Regions from separate parts of the Rhizobium sp. AN80A genome, predicted to be linked through region 1. Evidence: predicted binding sites of a transcription regulator. Region 1 holds the regulator's gene; each other region holds the start of a gene.
What was found. Region 1 encodes PhoB, which activates phosphate uptake and scavenging genes when phosphate is short. Its sites were predicted from a motif close to TGTCATNNANCTGTCAT; they were not measured.

Region 2: P3R82_RS16120 (UDP-2,3-diacylglucosamine diphosphatase) is a predicted target of PhoB. The motif match lies at 2,050-2,066, and genes of this name have one in related genera.
Region 3: P3R82_RS12640 (DUF1045 domain-containing protein) is a predicted target of PhoB. The motif match lies at 2,233-2,249, and genes of this name have one in related genera.
Region 4: P3R82_RS25975 (NAD-glutamate dehydrogenase) is a predicted target of PhoB. The motif match lies at 1,318-1,334, and genes of this name have one in related genera.

What each region holds. Positions count from the first base shown of each region.
Region 1 covers NZ_JASJPX010000003.1:2,384,315-2,388,526, reverse strand. The annotation lists gene pstB (phosphate ABC transporter ATP-binding protein PstB) at 1-692, shown strand, start outside; gene phoU (phosphate signaling complex protein PhoU) at 736-1,449, shown strand; gene phoB (phosphate regulon transcriptional regulator PhoB) at 1,486-2,169, shown strand; gene P3R82_RS23445 (GcrA family cell cycle regulator) at 2,251-2,796, opposite strand; gene P3R82_RS23440 (aspartate aminotransferase family protein) at 3,224-4,212, shown strand, end outside.
Region 2 covers NZ_JASJPX010000003.1:934,149-938,360, forward strand. The annotation lists gene P3R82_RS16115 (NADP-dependent malic enzyme) at 1-1,880, opposite strand, end outside; gene P3R82_RS16120 (UDP-2,3-diacylglucosamine diphosphatase) at 2,133-2,945, shown strand; partial or broken gene P3R82_RS16125 (MFS transporter) at 3,114-4,212, shown strand, end outside.
Region 3 covers NZ_JASJPX010000003.1:221,186-225,397, reverse strand. The annotation lists gene uraD (2-oxo-4-hydroxy-4-carboxy-5-ureidoimidazoline decarboxylase) at 1-416, opposite strand, end outside; gene puuE (allantoinase PuuE) at 413-1,339, opposite strand; gene P3R82_RS12640 (DUF1045 domain-containing protein) at 1,438-2,160, opposite strand; gene P3R82_RS12635 (FAD-binding oxidoreductase) at 2,385-3,563, opposite strand; gene mnmD (tRNA (5-methylaminomethyl-2-thiouridine)(34)-methyltransferase MnmD) at 3,562-4,212, shown strand, end outside.
Region 4 covers NZ_JASJPX010000003.1:2,901,037-2,905,248, reverse strand. The annotation lists gene P3R82_RS25985 (carbonic anhydrase) at 1-319, opposite strand, end outside; gene pdxY (pyridoxal kinase PdxY) at 389-1,264, opposite strand; gene P3R82_RS25975 (NAD-glutamate dehydrogenase) at 1,512-4,212, shown strand, end outside.

The DNA.
Region 1 (4,212 bases):
TGAAGCTGAACATCCGCGAAAACACCGTGACGGCTCTCATCGGTCCGTCGGGCTGCGGCAAGTCCACTTTCCTGCGCAGCCTGAACCGCATGAACGACACGATCGACAACTGCCGCGTCACCGGCAAGATCACGCTCGATGGCGATGATATCTACGATCCGGATATCGACGTCGTCGAACTGCGCGCCCGCGTCGGCATGGTGTTCCAGAAGCCGAACCCCTTCCCGAAGTCGATCTACGAGAACGTCGCCTACGGCCCGCGCATCCATGGTCTCGCCAAGACGAAGGCCGACATGGACGTCATCGTCGAGCAGAGCCTGCAGCGCGCCGGCCTGTGGAACGAAGTCAAGGACCGCGTGCATGAAGGCGGCACCGGCCTCTCGGGCGGTCAGCAGCAGCGTCTGTGCATCGCCCGCGCGATCGCCGTCAGCCCCGAAGTCATCCTCATGGACGAGCCCTGCTCGGCGCTCGACCCGATCGCGACCGCCAAGGTCGAGGAACTCATCCACGAGCTGCGTGAAGCCTACACGATCGTCATCGTCACGCACTCCATGCAGCAGGCGGCCCGCGTCTCGCAGCGCACCGCCATGTTCCACCTCGGTAACCTTGTCGAGGAGAACGACACCGACAAGATGTTCACCAACCCGGACGATCCGCGCACCCAGGATTACATCATGGGCCGCTTCGGCTGATCTCCGAAACCGGTAAACCTCAGGACATTCAAGGATAAGCCCCATGGCATCGACACATATCTATTCCGCTTATGACGATGATCTCAAGTTCCTGACCCGCCGTATTTCGGAGATGGGCGGCCTTGCCGAGCAGATGGTCTCGGACGCTGTCCGGGCGCTGGTCAACGGTGACATCTCGCTCGCCCAGAAGGTCATTTCCGACGACGTGATCCTGGACAACGCCGAACGTGAAGTCGGCGAAAAGGCCATCATCACGATCGCCCGCCGTCAGCCGATGGCCGCCGACCTTCGCGAGATCATGGGTTCGATCCGCATCGCCGCCGACCTCGAGCGCGTCGGCGACCTCGGCAAGAACACCGCCAAGCGTGTCATCGCGGTCCAGAGCACCGGCGTTCCGCGCAAGCTCGCCCGCGGCCTCGAGCACCTCGCCGAACTGGCGCTCGTCCAGCTCAAGGAAGTGCTTGACGTCTACACCAGCCGCGTCGCCGACAAGGCGAAGTCGATCCGCGAGCGCGACGAGGAAATCGACGCGATGTACACCTCGCTGTTCCGCGAGATGCTGACCTACATGATGGAAGATCCGCGCAACATCACCAGCTGCACGCATCTCCTGTTCTGCGCCAAGAACATCGAGCGTATCGGCGACCACGCCACCAACATCGCTGAAACCATCTACTACATGGCAACCGGCGCCCAGCCGGAAGGCGAGCGTCCGAAGGACGATACGGCTAACACCGTCGGCGCGGTCACGGAATAAGCGTGACGGACCCGCGCCACCAGGAGACCGAGACGAATGATCCCAAGAGTAGCAGTCGTTGAAGACGAAGAAGCACTGAGCGTGCTTCTTCGCTATAACCTTGAGGCCGAAGGCTTTGAAGTCGATACCATCCTTCGCGGTGACGAGGCCGAGATCCGGCTGCAGGAGCGCACGCCCGACCTTTTGATCCTCGACTGGATGCTGCCTGGCGTATCCGGCATCGAACTGTGCCGTCGCTTGCGGATGCGCCCGGAGACGGAGCGCCTGCCGATCATCATGCTGACCGCCCGTGGCGAGGAAAGCGAACGTGTTCGCGGCCTTTCGACCGGCGCCGACGACTACGTCGTCAAGCCGTTCTCGACACCTGAGCTCGTTGCCCGCGTCAAGGCGATGCTGCGTCGCGCCAAGCCGGAAGTTCTGTCCTCGCTGCTGAAGTGCGGCGATATCGAACTCGATCGCGAAACCCACCGCGTCCACCGCAAGAGCCGCGAAGTCCGCCTCGGACCGACCGAATTCCGCCTGCTGGAATTCCTGATGTCGTCGCCGGGCCGCGTCTTCTCGCGCTCGCAGCTGCTCGATGGCGTCTGGGGCCACGACATCTATGTCGACGAACGCACCGTCGACGTGCATGTCGGCCGCCTGCGCAAGGCGCTCAACTTCTCGAACATGCAGGATGTCATCCGCACCGTTCGCGGCGCCGGCTATTCCATGGAAGCGTAAGCGCTTCCAGTTCTCACGATCCAACGAAAAACGGGCCCCGCGAGGGCCCGTTTTCTTGTGTTCCTTATCCGGCTTTCCGGGTCATGCGACCCGGTTGGCTGCCTTGCGGCGCTCGTTGACCGGCTGGTAGGCCATGCGCTGGTGATAGGTGCAGTAGGGCGACGTATCCGGGGACTCGCAGCCGCAGAAGTGGAAATCATCGGTCAGCGGATCGCCGACCGGCCACTTGCACGTGCGCTCGGTCAGTTCCGTGAGACCGAGGCGGCGTGAAATCGGAACGACCACGTTGGCGGACGGACGGAAGCGAACTTCCTCGATCGCATCGATGTCCATCTCTTCCTTGAGCATCGCCGAACCCTGTGGGCGGGCGACGGCACGGGCGGGCGAGATGCGCGCGGAATTGAAGTTGCTGGCGGGGCGTGGCGTGGATGCCGCCGGGCGCTTCGGCGCTCTCGTCGCCGTCGTTGCGCCGCCGGCCTTGGCGCGGCCCGGAAGGTTCAGGCGGTGGACCTTGCCGATGACGGCGTTGCGGCTTACACCGCCAAGTTGTGCCGCAATCTGGCTGGCGCTCAGGCCCTCGGCCCAAAGCTTCTTCAGTCTTTCAACGCGCTCGTCTGTCCAGTTCATGCCCTGTCTCCGCCTTATTAGCGTTGGTGTAGGCAGAATCCTTCACCCATGGCACGGACGTGTCCGGACCAAGAAACGCTTGCTCGATTTTGGTGACTAGTTCCGCCGCATGCAGTCTAGTAATTGAGTTTTAACCTAGAGTGAGGGCGACTCCGTGACAAGAGTCGGTTGAATCGCGGCGAATCGATTTCTCGGTTTTCCCCAACTTGCTGGATGGTAGAGTCATTTCTGCAACATTAGCTGTTGATAGCTCGCCGGCGCCCCGATGCTTGCTTGACGCATGCGGCAAAAGCTCAGTTTTGTTGACATCGCACTGCGAAAAGACAATAGTGCCCCTCGCCGCCGAAAGGCGGCATTTTTCATTTCCGGGCACCCGCTTTTAGCCGGAGTCCGGGCCAGTGTTGAGCGAATGACAGGAGATCGCGCCATGGCTGAAGCCGCGCCGCTTTATGATACCTACTCTCGTGCCCCGCTGCGGTTCGAGCGAGGAGAGGGCGTGTGGCTGATCACCGAAACCGGCGAGCGATATCTCGATTTCGGCGCGGGCGTTGCCGTGACCTCCGTCGGCCATAGCCACCCGCACGTCGTCGGCGCGCTGAAGGAGCAGGCCGACAAGGTCTGGCATCTGTCCAACATTTACGAGATCGCGGGCCAGGAGCGTTTCGCCAAGCGGCTGACGGATGCAACCTTCGCGGATAAGGTGTTCTTCACCAATTCGGGCGCCGAGGCACTGGAATGCGCGATCAAGACCGCGCGCCGCTACCAGTATTCGAAGGGCCATCCCGAGCGTTTCCACATCATCACCTTCGAGGGCGCCTTCCACGGCCGCACGCTGGCGACCATCGCCGCCGGCGGCCAGGAGAAGTATCTCGAGGGCTTCGGCCCCAAGACGCCCGGTTTCGACCAGGTGCCCTTCGGCGATATCGAAGCCGTTCGCGCCGCCATCACCGATGCCACGGCCGGCATCCTGATCGAGCCGGTGCAGGGCGAGGGCGGTATCCGCCCGGCGACCACCGAGTTCATGAAGGCGCTGCGCCAGCTCTGCGACGAAAAGGGCCTGCTTCTGATCCTCGACGAGGTTCAAACCGGCGTCGGCCGCACCGGAAAGCTCTTCGCGCATGAATGGTCCGGCGTGACGCCCGATCTCATGGCCGTCGCCAAGGGCATCGGCGGCGGTTTCCCGCTCGGCGCCTGCCTTGCGACGGCGGAAGCCGCATCGGGCATGAAGGCTGGCACGCACGGGTCGACCTATGGCGGCAACCCGCTCGCCATGGCCGTCGGCAACGCGGTGCTCGACGTGGTCCTCGAAGAGGGCTTCCTGCAGCACGTCAACGACGTCGCGCTGGTCTTCCGTCAGGGGCTTGCATCGCTGAAGGATCGTTTCCCCGATGTGATCGAGGATATCCGCGGCGAAGG
Region 2 (4,212 bases), 1.5 Mb from region 1:
ACGGCGGATTCCGCCACTTCCTCGGCCGTCGGGTTGAACGTGACATAGGTGTCGGTGAAGAAGGTGGCGCCACGCTGCGAGATCAGCAGGCTGAGCGCCGAGAAATCGCGGACATTCGGGCGCTTGCCGACGATCAGGCGGACATCGCGCAGGTGCTTCTCATAGCGGCCTTCGAGACCGCAGATCAGCGCGTCCGCCTCGCCACGCTTCAGCGCCAGCGCGCCGATGACGGTCGTGTTGGTGCGAACGATGGTGCGGGCGGCTTCCGGGATGACGCCGCGGCGGCCGACCAGCGACAAATAGAGCTCGACATATTCGCGGAAGCGCGGATCGTCCTCGGGATTGATAACGTCGAAATCCGCCAGCGGACGGATGCGCAGGCCGTAGCGCTGCAGGCGTGTTTCGATGACCTGCGGACGGCCGATCAGGATCGGCTTGGCGATGCCTTCCTCGAGGAGGACCTGGGCGGCACGCAGCACGCGCTCGTCTTCGCCTTCGGAGAAGATGACGCGCTTCTTGTCGGCATTCTTAGCCGCCGCGAAAATCGGCTTCATGACGAAGCCGGAGCGGAAGACGAAGCGGTTCAGCTGGTCGAGATAGGCATCGAAATCGGCGATCGGGCGCAGTGCCACGCCACTGTCGGCCGCAGCCTTGGCGACGGCGGGGGCGATGCGCAGGATGAGCCGCGGATCGAAGGGCGAGGGGATCAGGTAGTTGGGGCCGAAGATCGGCGTTTCATCCGAATAGGCGCGGGCGGCGACATCGGACGGCTCCTCGCGCGCGAGTGCCGCGATGGCGCGCACGGCGGCCATCTTCATTTCCTCGTTGATCGTGACGGCGCCGCAATCGAGCGCGCCGCGGAAGATGTAGGGGAAGCAGAGGACGTTGTTGACCTGGTTGGGGAAGTCCGAGCGGCCGGTGCAGATCATCGCGTCGGGGCGGGCGGCGCGGGCGAGATCGGGCATGATTTCGGGGTTCGGGTTGGCGAGCGCCATGATGAGCGGCTTATCCGCCATCTGCGCCAGGAGCTCGGGCTTCAGGACGCCGGCGGCGGACAGGCCGAGGAAGACGTCGGCGCCGCCGATGTTTTCGGCGAGCGTACGCGTGTCGCTCTTCTGCGCATAGACGCTCTTCCATTCGTCCATGAGCTCGACGCGGCCTTCGTAGACGAGGCCTTCGAGGTCGTGAACCCAGATGTTTTCGCGCTTGGCGCCGAGGGTGACCAGCAGATTGAGGCAGGCAAGGGCCGCGGCACCGGCGCCAGAGGCGACGATCTTCACCTCCTCGATCTTCTTGCCGGCGAGCTCCAGGCCATTCAGGATCGCGGCGGCGACGATGATGGCGGTGCCATGCTGGTCGTCATGGAAAACCGGGATCTTCATCTTCTCGCGCAGCTGGCGCTCGATCTCGAAACATTCCGGCGCCTTGATGTCCTCGAGATTGATGCCGCCGAAGGTGGGCTCCAGCGAGGCGACGGTCGAGACCATATGGTCGACGGTCGATGCGTCGACCTCGATGTCGAAGACGTCGATGTTGGCGAACTTCTTGAAGAGGACGGCCTTGCCTTCCATGACCGGCTTGGAGGCCAGCGGGCCGATATTGCCGAGGCCGAGAACGGCGGTGCCGTTGGAGATCACGGCAACCAGGTTGGCGCGCGACGTATAGTCGGCGGCCGTTTCCGGATTGTCGCGGATGGCAAGACAGGGGGCGGCGACGCCCGGCGAATAGGCGAGCGCCAGATCGCGCTGGTTGCCGAGCGGCTTGATGGCCTGGATCTCGATCTTGCCGGGACGGGGATAACGGTGGAAGAACAACGCCTGTTCATCGAGGCTGCCGCCTGCCGCCTTGTTGTCCGTCTTCGGTTTGTCGCTGTGATCCATCGTAATGCTCCGGGCTGCCGCACATGCTTTCATTGGAGCGCTTTCAATACATCAATCGAAAGGCGGTAACAGCGGGAATTTCGGTTCCTGTTCTCAAAAATTGCGCAAATGTCGAACCGCGCCCGCGTGATGCCGCCGATTGGTCAGCAAGGGCCGCCGATCACGTTCGTGTCATCATCCTGAAACACGAGTCTGGTTTTCAGGGGCACAGATGAAGCATGGGGCACGGGCAGGATGCTTGTGAAGGACAATATGGATACCCGCCACTTCCGTACGCTCTTTATTTCCGACGTGCATCTCGGCTCGAAAGCCGCGAAAGCCGACTTCCTGATCGACTTTCTGAAGTACCATGAAGCCGACACGATCTTTCTCGTGGGAGACATCGTCGACGGCTGGCGCCTGAAGCGCAGCTGGTACTGGCCGCAGGAATGCAACGACGTGATCCAGAAGCTGCTGCGCAAGGCGCGCAAGGGGACGCGCATCATCTATATCCCCGGCAATCACGACGAATTCCTGCGCGACTTCCCCGGCATGCACTTCGGCGGCATCGAAGTGGCCGAGCGGATGATGCACGAAGCGGCCGACGGCAAGAAGTATCTGGTGCTGCACGGCGACGAATTCGACGTCGTCGTGCGCAATGCCCGCCTGCTCGCCTATCTCGGCGACTGGGCCTACGACATGGCGATCATGATCAATATCGGGCTCGCCGCTGTCCGCCGCAAGCTCGGCATGCCGTACTGGTCGTTCTCGGCCTGGGCGAAGCTGCAGGTCAAGCACGCGGTCAACTTCATCGGCGAGTTTCAGAAGGTCGTGGCCGAGGAAGCCCGCAAGAGCGGCGCCGACGGCGTGATCTGCGGCCACATCCACCATGCCGTCATGGAAGACATGGACGGCGTGCGCTACATCAACACCGGCGACTGGGTCGAGAGCTGCACGGCGATCGCCGAACACGAAGACGGCACCTTCGAACTCATCGAATGGCGCACCATGGGTGGCGCCCTAGCTCCGGCGCCGCTGGCGCTCGAAGATCATCGCAAGCGCGAGCCGGCGCAGCAGGCAGCTTAGCGCCCTGATATCTCGCTGTTGCGAAACGGAATTGTGCGGGTGCTGCCGTTGCCGTTTCGCGACAGCTTCGGCTTATTTTTGAAATCGGTTTGGGGCGACCTTTTCTCGCCTTGGTCGCGCTTACGGTGACATGTTAGGCAACGCAAAGGTTCCTTTCAGGTCACACCGATGATTCCCGCCACGAAAGCCTCCTTCACCGAGGCCGCGCCAGCCCATTTCCGGCTGCTGAGCGCTTTGTCCTACTGCGCGCCACTGCTCGTGAACGGTGTCGCGCTGCCGTTTTTCCCCATCTGGCTGGCGATGCACGATTTCAGCGATCGTGAAATCGGCATCATCCTGGCCGTGCCGATGGTGGTGCGCGTTCTCGTGGCGCCCGTCGTCGCGATGTATGCCGACAGGATGAAGGAACGCGCCGACGTGCTGGTGTTTTCCGGCGGCCTGTCGCTCCTGACGGCGATCGCGCTCTACTGGACCGACACCTTCTGGCCGGTGCTGATCGTCTACACGATCCAGGGCGCGACCTTTTCTCCCTATGTGCCCGTGGTCGAGATCGATCGTCATCTCGGGCGTGCGGCGCTGGGGTTTCGACTACGGCTCGATGCGGGTCTGGGGCTCGATCGCCTTCATCGCCTCGACGCTGGTCGGCGGCCGGCTGATCGGAAACTGGGGCGGGCAGATGGTTCTGCCCGTGATGATCTTCGGCTTCCTGATGACCATGGTGATGGCGGTCTACTGTCCGCGCATCGGGCCGACGCGGCGGCGCGGTACGCCTGTCGATCTGCAGCAGGCAACCGGCAGTTCGCTTCGGCAGCCGCATTTGCTGGTGCTGCTCATCGGCGTCGCCATCCAGCAATCGAGCCACGCGCTGCTTTATGTCTTCGCCACGATCTATTGGCGTGATCTCGGATTTTCCGGCACCGAGATCGCGGTGCTGTGGAGCGCGGGGGTCGCCGCCGAGGTCACCGTGTTCTTCCAGTCGAAGAGGATCTGCTGCTATTTCGACGCCTGGACGCTGATCCGCGTCGGCGCCGCCATCTGTGTCTGCCGCTGGCTGCTGTTTCCGATGCAATGGGGCTTCGTCGGCTTCTTCCTGCTGCAGTGCCTGCACGCCTTCAGCTATGCCTTCGTTCATACCGGCGTGCAGCGGCGCATCATCGCCTCGGTGCAGGCGGCGCAGGAATCGTCGGCGCAGGGCGCGTATTTCTTCTACAACGGCATGTTCATGGGGCTGATGACCATCGCCTCCGGCTATATCTACGCGCTGCTC
Region 3 (4,212 bases), 2.2 Mb from region 1:
CGGCTGTTGTCGATGCGCTTTTCGAAGGCCGAAAGGATCGCCTGCTTGTCGAGACCCTTCACCGCGATGATGAAGGGAAAGCCGAATTTTTCAACATAGGCGCGGTTGAGTTCGGTGAAGCGCTGGTGCTCCTCAGGGCTCAGCCGATCGAGGCCGGCGCCGGCCTGTTCCTTTTTGCTGTCCTCGGTCAGCTCGCCGGCGATCGCCAGGCGGCCGGCGAGGTCGGGGTGGGCGCGCAGAACGCCGAGACGCTCCTCCGGGCTCGCGGCGCGGAAGATGGCCACCAGCGCGGTGTGCACCCGGTCGACATCGAGCGTCTCGCCGACGAAACCGTCGTCGAAGGCCCGCTCGGCGATAAAGGGCGAGTGCTCGAACACGCCGCCGAAGCGGGAAATGAACTCGTCGCGTGCGATCATCGGATGGTCTCCGGCTTGTGGTGCTTATGCCAATGCTCGGCGATCTCGATACGGCGCGGGATCCACACCTTCTCGTGCTCCAGCACATATTGCATGAAGCGTTTCAGCGCCGCCGCGCGGCCCGGACGGCCGACGAGACGGCAATGCAGGCCGATCGACATCATCTTCGGGCTGCCCGCCTTGCCCTCTTCATAGAGCGTGTCGAAGGCATCCTTGAGATAGGTGAAGAACTGGTCGCCCGAATTGAAGCCCTGCGGCGTGGCGAAGCGCATGTCGTTGGTCTCAAGCGTATACGGAATGATCAGGAACGGCTTGTCGTCCATGCCCTTCACCCAGAAAGGCAGATCGTCGGCATAGCTGTCCGACGAGTAGAGGAAGCCGCCCTCCTCCTGCACCAGCCTCAGCGTGTTGTCGGATGGCTTGCCCTGGTACATGCCGTAGGGCCGCTCGCCTGTTAGTTCGGTGTGCAGCCGCACGGCTTCCAGAATATGCTTGCGCTCCAGGTCCTCCTGGAAATCCTTGTATTCCAACCAGCGGTAGCCGTGGCTGGCGATTTCCCAGCCGGCTTCCTTCATCGCCGCCACCGCCTCGGGATTGCGCGCCATGGCGAGCGTCACGCCATAGACCGTCGCCTGCACCTTGAGCTCGGTGAACAGCCGCCACAGCCGCCAGAAACCGGCCCGCGAGCCGTATTCGTAGATGGATTCCATGTTGAGATTGCGCTGGCCGGGCCATGCCGCCGCGCCGACGATCTCCGACAGCAGGTTTTCGGACGCCGCGTCGCCATCGAGGACGCAGCTCTCGCCGCCCTCTTCGTAGTTGATGACGAACTGCACGGCGATATTGGCGCCGCCGGGCCATTTCGGGTCGGGTGGATTGCGGCCATAGCCGACGAGATTGCGCGGGTAGGTCTCGGATACCATGAAATCACCTTCCAGAAAGTCGGCGAACGGTAACACCTCAAGGGCGAATGTCGAGACGGAAACTGCGCAGCGGCGTTTTGCGCTTATCGCACAAACGCTTAGGCCGGAACGGGAACCCGCTCGCGCCGTGCGCTGACCTTGCCCATCGGATGCAGCGAATGCACCCTGAACGGCCCGCCATTGCCCTCCTCGACCATCAGTGCCACGTTCGAAATCTTCACCGGATCGACCAGCACCGGCTCGAAGACGCTGCGCAGCGAGCGCTCGATGCGCGGCATGTCGATCAGGCTGACCGGACCGGTGAGCGGCATGTGGAAGCGGAACTCGTCCATCACATAGGGGGATCCCCAGCGATGCAGATTGGCGAACTGCGCCGCCGAAAGCCCATCCGGATCGCTGCGCTCGATATCGGCATCGCTGAGCGGCGCCCGGAACTGGTCGAACTGCGCCACGATGGAGGAGGCCAGATACTGCACGTTGTCGCAGGGCAGCGACGGCACCAGGCTGAAGATGCTGCCGGTGCGCGCGACCTCGAGCCGCGAAACCGAAAACGGCGTGAGTGTGCCACAGAAACGCATCAATTCCCGCAATAGTTGCGGCTCCGACTGGTCCGCCGCAAGCCGGAAGGGTGCCTTCAGCGCGCCATGAAAGCCGTAGCGCCGCGGCACAGCCGTGTGAAAGGCGACCTCGTGAAGGCTGAGCCCGGGGATGGCCGTCGGCTCCACCATCTCGCCGGAAAACACGTTTCGGCCTAGCCAATTGGCAGCCGCATGCGACAGCGGGTCATTCGCGGCGGGCGTGAAGCAGATGGCGTATCGCATGCAATTATCTCCGTCGGCACCAGGCGCGACTCGTAAGCGCGCCGCCGTTTTGCAAGCAGATAGGCGATTTGCATGACAGATTGACGAAACACAGCGAGTGCTAATTCACGTTTAACGTGAATTTCGAAATATCTCGCGAAAGTGGCCGCCGATTTCAGGATAAAGACGGCGAAAAACGGAAAAGCGTAAGCGAAACGAGAAAATTCAAGCGAGCGCGAGGCACTTTAGCGTGAAGCGACGTGAATATGATTGATCAGGTGAAAACTCTCGGGCACCGGGAACGGAACCACGTTGCCAGCGGCCATGTGCACCACAGCTTCGGCCAGCCGGTGCGCGAGGCCGAAGCTGACCTTGAAGCCCCCGGTCAGCGCCAGCACTCTCTCATGCGCGGGATGCGGGCCGATCATCGGATCGCGGTCGATCGCCTTGGGGCGCAGCCCCGCCCAGCGCTCGACAACGGGCGCGTCGCGCAGCAAGGGCACCAGCGCCCGCGCCTTCTCGACCAGCACATCCAGCTGCCCGTCTGTCGTAAACGCTGCGTCGAAACGGTTCTCGCTGGTGCTGCCGATCGCGACATGCCCGCCCTCGTGCGCCACGACATAGAGCCCGTCGCGAAAGATGGTCGGCAGCTCGGGATCGATATCGGCCTTCAAAAGCGCCGACTGCCCCTTCACCGGCTGCCCGAGCGGCTGCGTCAGCCCTGCCGTGTCGCGCGCCAGAAGCGAAAACGACTGGTAGCCGGCCGCGATGACGCAATGCCCGAAGGCGATCGCCCCGGCATCGGTTTCGGCGACCCCGCGCGCGGCATCGATACTGTGAACGGCCGAATTCTCGATGATGCGGACGTGTCTGGCACCGCGGAGAAAAGCTGAAAGCACAGCCGTCAGCGATCGCGGCGCCACCCGGCCGGCCAGCGTGTCATGCACGAAGCCGCCCTCCATTTGAGAAGCGTCCGGCCAGCCGGATACATCAGGCGTATCGATCACATGCCAATGGAAGCGACGCTCGCCTGCATGCCAGTGGCTGTCGGCATCGGCCGAATGCCCAAGCGCGATATCGCGCAGATGCGGCTTGGGCAGCGGGATCAGGCGACCCGAGCGGCGATAGCCGGCCGTGAGGCCGGTCTCGTCTTCCAGCCGCGCCACCTCGGCCTCCAGCGCCACCAGCGCATCGAACTGAAACTGCTTCTTCGGGTTCCATTTATCCGGCATGTGCGGCATCAGCGCGCCGAGCAACCCGCCGCTCGCCCCGCCGCCGAACGATCCAGCATCGATCAGCACCGCGTCGATCCCCATGCGCTCGGCGTGAACCGCCGCCCAGAGACCCATGATGCCGCCGCCGACGATCAACAGATCGGTGGACGATTGACCCGGGGGCAAGGCCGGACTATCGGCTGTTGACATGACAGACATCGATCCCGATCAGATTAACTTGGCACAGGCTGAGATGGCGAACCGGCCGCTGGAATGGCGCGACGGCGATATGCCCTATTCGCCGGCCTTTGGCGACCATTTTTATTGCCAGACCGACGGCCGCCTCGAATGCGGCCATGTCTTCCTGGCCGGAAACGGCCTGCCCGAGCGCTGGGCAGGGGCGCGAGACTTCCTGATCGGCGAGCTCGGCTTCGGCACCGGCCTGAACTTCGCCGAGACCTTCCGGAACTGGAAGCTGAGGCGCGCGGAAGGCCAGCAACTGCACTTCATGTCCTTCGAGCTCTACCCGATGCAGCGACACGAGATCGACCGCGCGCTGTCGCACTGGCCGGAGATCGGCGCCGAGCGTATCGCACTGGTCTCGGCCTGGCCGGATGTACCGGAGGGAACCGTCTCGTTGACACTCGACGAGCAGACCACGCTCAGCGTCGTCTGCGGCCGGGCGCTCGATGGCGTGACGGCCGCCGAGGCGGGTTTCGATGCCTGGTATCTGGATGGCTTCGCGCCGTCGAGAAACGCCGATATGTGGTCACAGGAACTGATGACGCTGGTTTGCGAAAAGACGATCGCGGGCGGCACCTTCGCGACCTACGCCGCCGCCGGCTTCGTCCGCCGCAAT
Region 4 (4,212 bases), 520 kb from region 1:
GGCCATGGCCCATGACGACGATATTGGCGACCTTCAAGGCCAGCACCGCGAACTCGAGCGCCGCCGAGGTCGCATGGAAATTGCTGTCCGGCTCGTACGGCGGCACCATGTTGGCGACGTTGCGCACGACGAACAGCTCGCCGGGACCGGAATCGAAGATCAGCTCCGGCGCCGCGCGTGAATCCGAACAGGCGATGACCAGCGTGCTCGGGCTCTGCCCGTGTTCCGCCAGCGTCTTGTACCGATCGCGGGCATCGGCATAGCGCCCGCTCATGAAGTTGCGATAGCCGTCGAGAAGTGTGTCTGGAAAACGCTGCATGATCTTCGATTACAGCGTGAGCGATGCAAGATCAATATCGCAGCGCCAAATGCGTTAACGGCGCAACTGCTAGCGCTTTCGCCGCTGCGCAGGGTGCATCAGGTGCCGCATCTGCACCATCGCCATCGGCGTCGACAGGCTGGAGGCGTCGTTTGCGAGCGTCAGCTCGTCGCTACCGCGCTTCACCGCCCGAGCCAGCACCTCGTAAACGCTGGCCGTCGCCAGCTGCAGCGCCTTTTCGTCTTCCATGCCAGACTGAAGCCGCGACAGGAAAAGCGCGGCGAGAAGATCGCCCAGGCCGTTTGGCGGATTGTCGATCAACCGGTGTTCGGCAAGCAGCGCGTGGCGGCCGGAAAGATAGAGGTTCCCCGTTCCACCTGCCATCATCGGCACTGCCGAGGTCACCAGCATGCGCGCGGGACCAAGGGCGAGCGCCGCCTCCATGATCTCGCTGTTGCTCTCCAGCGGCGCGCCGGACAACCAGGCGAGCTCATAGCGATTGGGGGTCGCCAGCGATGCCAGCGGGATAAGATGGTCGCGGATCGCCTCGGCGGTCGCCTCGGGAACGTAGAGGCCGCCCAAGTCGCCCATGACGGGGTCGCAAACGTAAAACAGATCGGGATTGCGCTCCCTGAGCGCCGCGATCAGCCGGGCGACGGAGCGCGCCTGCGCGGCATTGCCAAAATAGCCCGACAGCACGGCCTTGACCTCGCCGATCCACGGCGCCCGAATGAGATCGTCGATAGCCGCATCGAAATCCGCCTCGGCGAATGTGAGCCGCGTCGAACGACCATGACCCGGATGCCAGGGCAGAACGATGGTCGGAAGCGCCCACACCTGATGGCCGAGCGTCTCGAGCGCGAAGACCGCCGCCCGATTGCCGACCGACCCACGAACGACATGGCTCGATATGACGATGACGGTGCCTGCTGCATCCTGCGACATGTTTTTCCGATCCGGGTTCCGATCCTCAGTTGATCGTCTTTTTGCCGCGCGACTGTCAACAACTCTTCATTCGGGCGTGATCAAAGTTCTGTCGAGAAAAACCACATCCGGATCATTTTTTTGCAAAATTGACGACGTGCCGGCTAAATTCGCACGAAAACTGCCATCGACGTCCCCAATTTAGCAATTTTTCTGTCAAACCTTCTGCTAACCTGCGCGCAATCGAGAAAATGAGGGAACACAGTCAATGGCTGCTCGAAACAATCCGAAACGGGAAAAGCAGATAGAGAGCGCGAACAAGATCGCGACCGCGATGGGCGAGAACTATCTCGCGCCGGATGTTCTCTTCGGACGCGCCAGCGGCGACGACCTCGAATCCTACACGCCCGAGATGCTGGCAATCTCCGCCGTTCATTGCGCGGCCGAACTTGCCGCCTGGACCGGCAATGCCCCGCGCGTCACCGTGACCTCGCTTGACAATGTCGAGCCCGATGGCGTGGCGGTATCGGTCCTGTCGGTGACCGATCGAAACATGCCGTTCCTCTATGAATCGGTCATGGGCGAGGTGACGAGCAGTTACCGCGATCTCTATATGGCGGTGCATCCCATTCTCGTCATGGCGGAAGGTCACCCGCCGGAGCTCTATTCGCCGGATATGCCGGGCGAGGCGGCCAACCGCGTCAGCCACATCCAGCTTCACCTCGCACCACTCACACCGGCACAGTCGGCCGATCTGATAGAGCGCATAGAAATCGTTTTGGAACAGGTGCGACTGGCGGTTTCCGACTGGAAGCCGATGCTGGACAAGCTCGGCACCGCCATCGACGAACTGTCGTCGCGCAATGTCGGCCGCCGCAAGGCGGATCGCGACGAGGCGGTCGCTTTCCTCACCTGGCTGCGCGATGCCAATTTCACGCTTCTCGGAATGCGCGAATATGTCTATTCCGGCAAGGGATCGAATGCGAAGGTCGAGCGTGACAAGGGCACGGGGCTGGGCATCCTCTCCAATCCCGATGTGCTGGTGCTTCGAACCGGCCGCGACGCTGTAACCACGACGCCCGAGATCCTCGCCTTCCTCGACGGCCCGGAATTCCTGATCGTCACCAAGGCGAACGTCAAATCCGTCGTTCATCGCCGCGCCTATATGGACTATGTCGGCGTGAAGCGTTTCGACGAGAATGGCAATGTTACCGGCGAACTGCGCATCGTCGGCCTGTTCACCTCCACGGCTTACACCTCGCTCGCAACCGATATCCCGCTGCTGCGCTCCAAGGTCGAAAAGGTGAAGGAACATTTCGGCTTCGATCCGATGAGCCATTCGGGCCGCATGCTCGACAACACCCTTGAATCCTACCCCCGCGATGATCTCTTCCAGATCGACACCGCGCTGCTCTCCACCTTCGCCGAACAGATCAACGACCTTACCGACAGGCCGCGCGTACGCGTGCTGCCGCGCATCGATCACTTCGATCGTTTCGTTTCCGTCATCGTCTACGTTCCGCGTGAGGAATATGATTCGATCGTGCGGGAGAAAATAGGGACCTATCTGAAGACCATCTATGACGGTCGTGTCTCGGCTTATTACCCGGCTTTCCCCGAAGGCGGCGTCGCCCGCGTTCATTTCATCATCGGCCGCTCTGGCGGAAAGACCCCGCGTATCCACCAGGCGAAACTGGAAGAAGCAATTCGCGCCATCACGGCCCGCTGGGACGACCGCTTCGAAATGCTCGCCGGTCCGAAGGCGCCGAGGATAACGGTCAGCAACGCGTTCCAGGATCTGTTCCCGCCAGAGGAAACATTCGCCGACTTCGCCGACATCGTCGGCTGCGCGACGGGCGAACAGACCCGCATCGAATTCTACACGCGCATCAAGGACGGCACGTCGCTCCTGTGCCTGAAGATCTTTCACGCCGACGGCCAGCTCGCGCTCTCCCGCCGCGTGCCGCTTCTCGAAAATCTCGGCTTCAGCGTCATCAGCGAGGGTACGTTCGACATCGGCGTGACGCTGGCCGACGGCAGCGAAAAGCTGGTTGTCCTGCATGACATGGAACTCGAAGCCCAGAGCGGCGCGGAAATCGATCTGCAGCAGCATGGCGCAGCACTCGAAGAAGCATTCCTGTCGGCCTTCGCCGGCGTCATCGACAACGACAACTTCAACCGCCTGATCATCTCGGCCGGGCTTTCGGCGCGCGAGGCCAGCGTTCTCAGAGCCTATTCGCGCTATCTCAGACAGGCGGGGATCGCTTATTCGCAGGACTACATCGCAACGACTCTGGATAAATATCCGGCTATCTCGTCGCTCATCTTCCGCCTGTTCCACGACGGCCTGGATCCGAAGCTGACAGAGAAGAACAGGATCAAGAAGGCGACCGATCTTCACGCAAAAATCGAGACCGCTCTGTCGGACGTTCCGAGCCTCGATGACGACCGAATCCTGCGCCGATACGTCAACGTGGTCGACGCGACGCTGCGCACCAACTACTTCCAGCGCAATCCCGATGGTTCCGCCAAGGCGATGCTGGCCTTCAAGCTCGATCCACACCTGATCGACGGCCTGCCGGCGCCGAAGCCGTTCCGTGAGATGTTCGTCTACGGCGTCGAGGTCGAGGGCGTTCACCTGCGCTTCGGCAGGGTGGCGCGCGGCGGACTGCGCTGGTCGGATCGCGCCGAGGACTATCGCACCGAGGTGCTCGGCCTCGTGAAGGCGCAGCAGGTCAAGAACGCCGTGATCGTGCCCGTCGGCGCCAAGGGCGGCTTCTATCCGAAGAGGCTCCCGATCGGCGGCAATCGCGATGAAATCTTCAACGCGGGGCGGGAAGCCTACAAGACCTATATCCGCACGCTGCTTTCGATCACCGACAACATTTCCGGCACCGAGATCATCCCGCCCGAAAACACCGTGCGGCTCGATGGCGATGACCCCTATTTCGTCGTCGCCGCCGACAAGG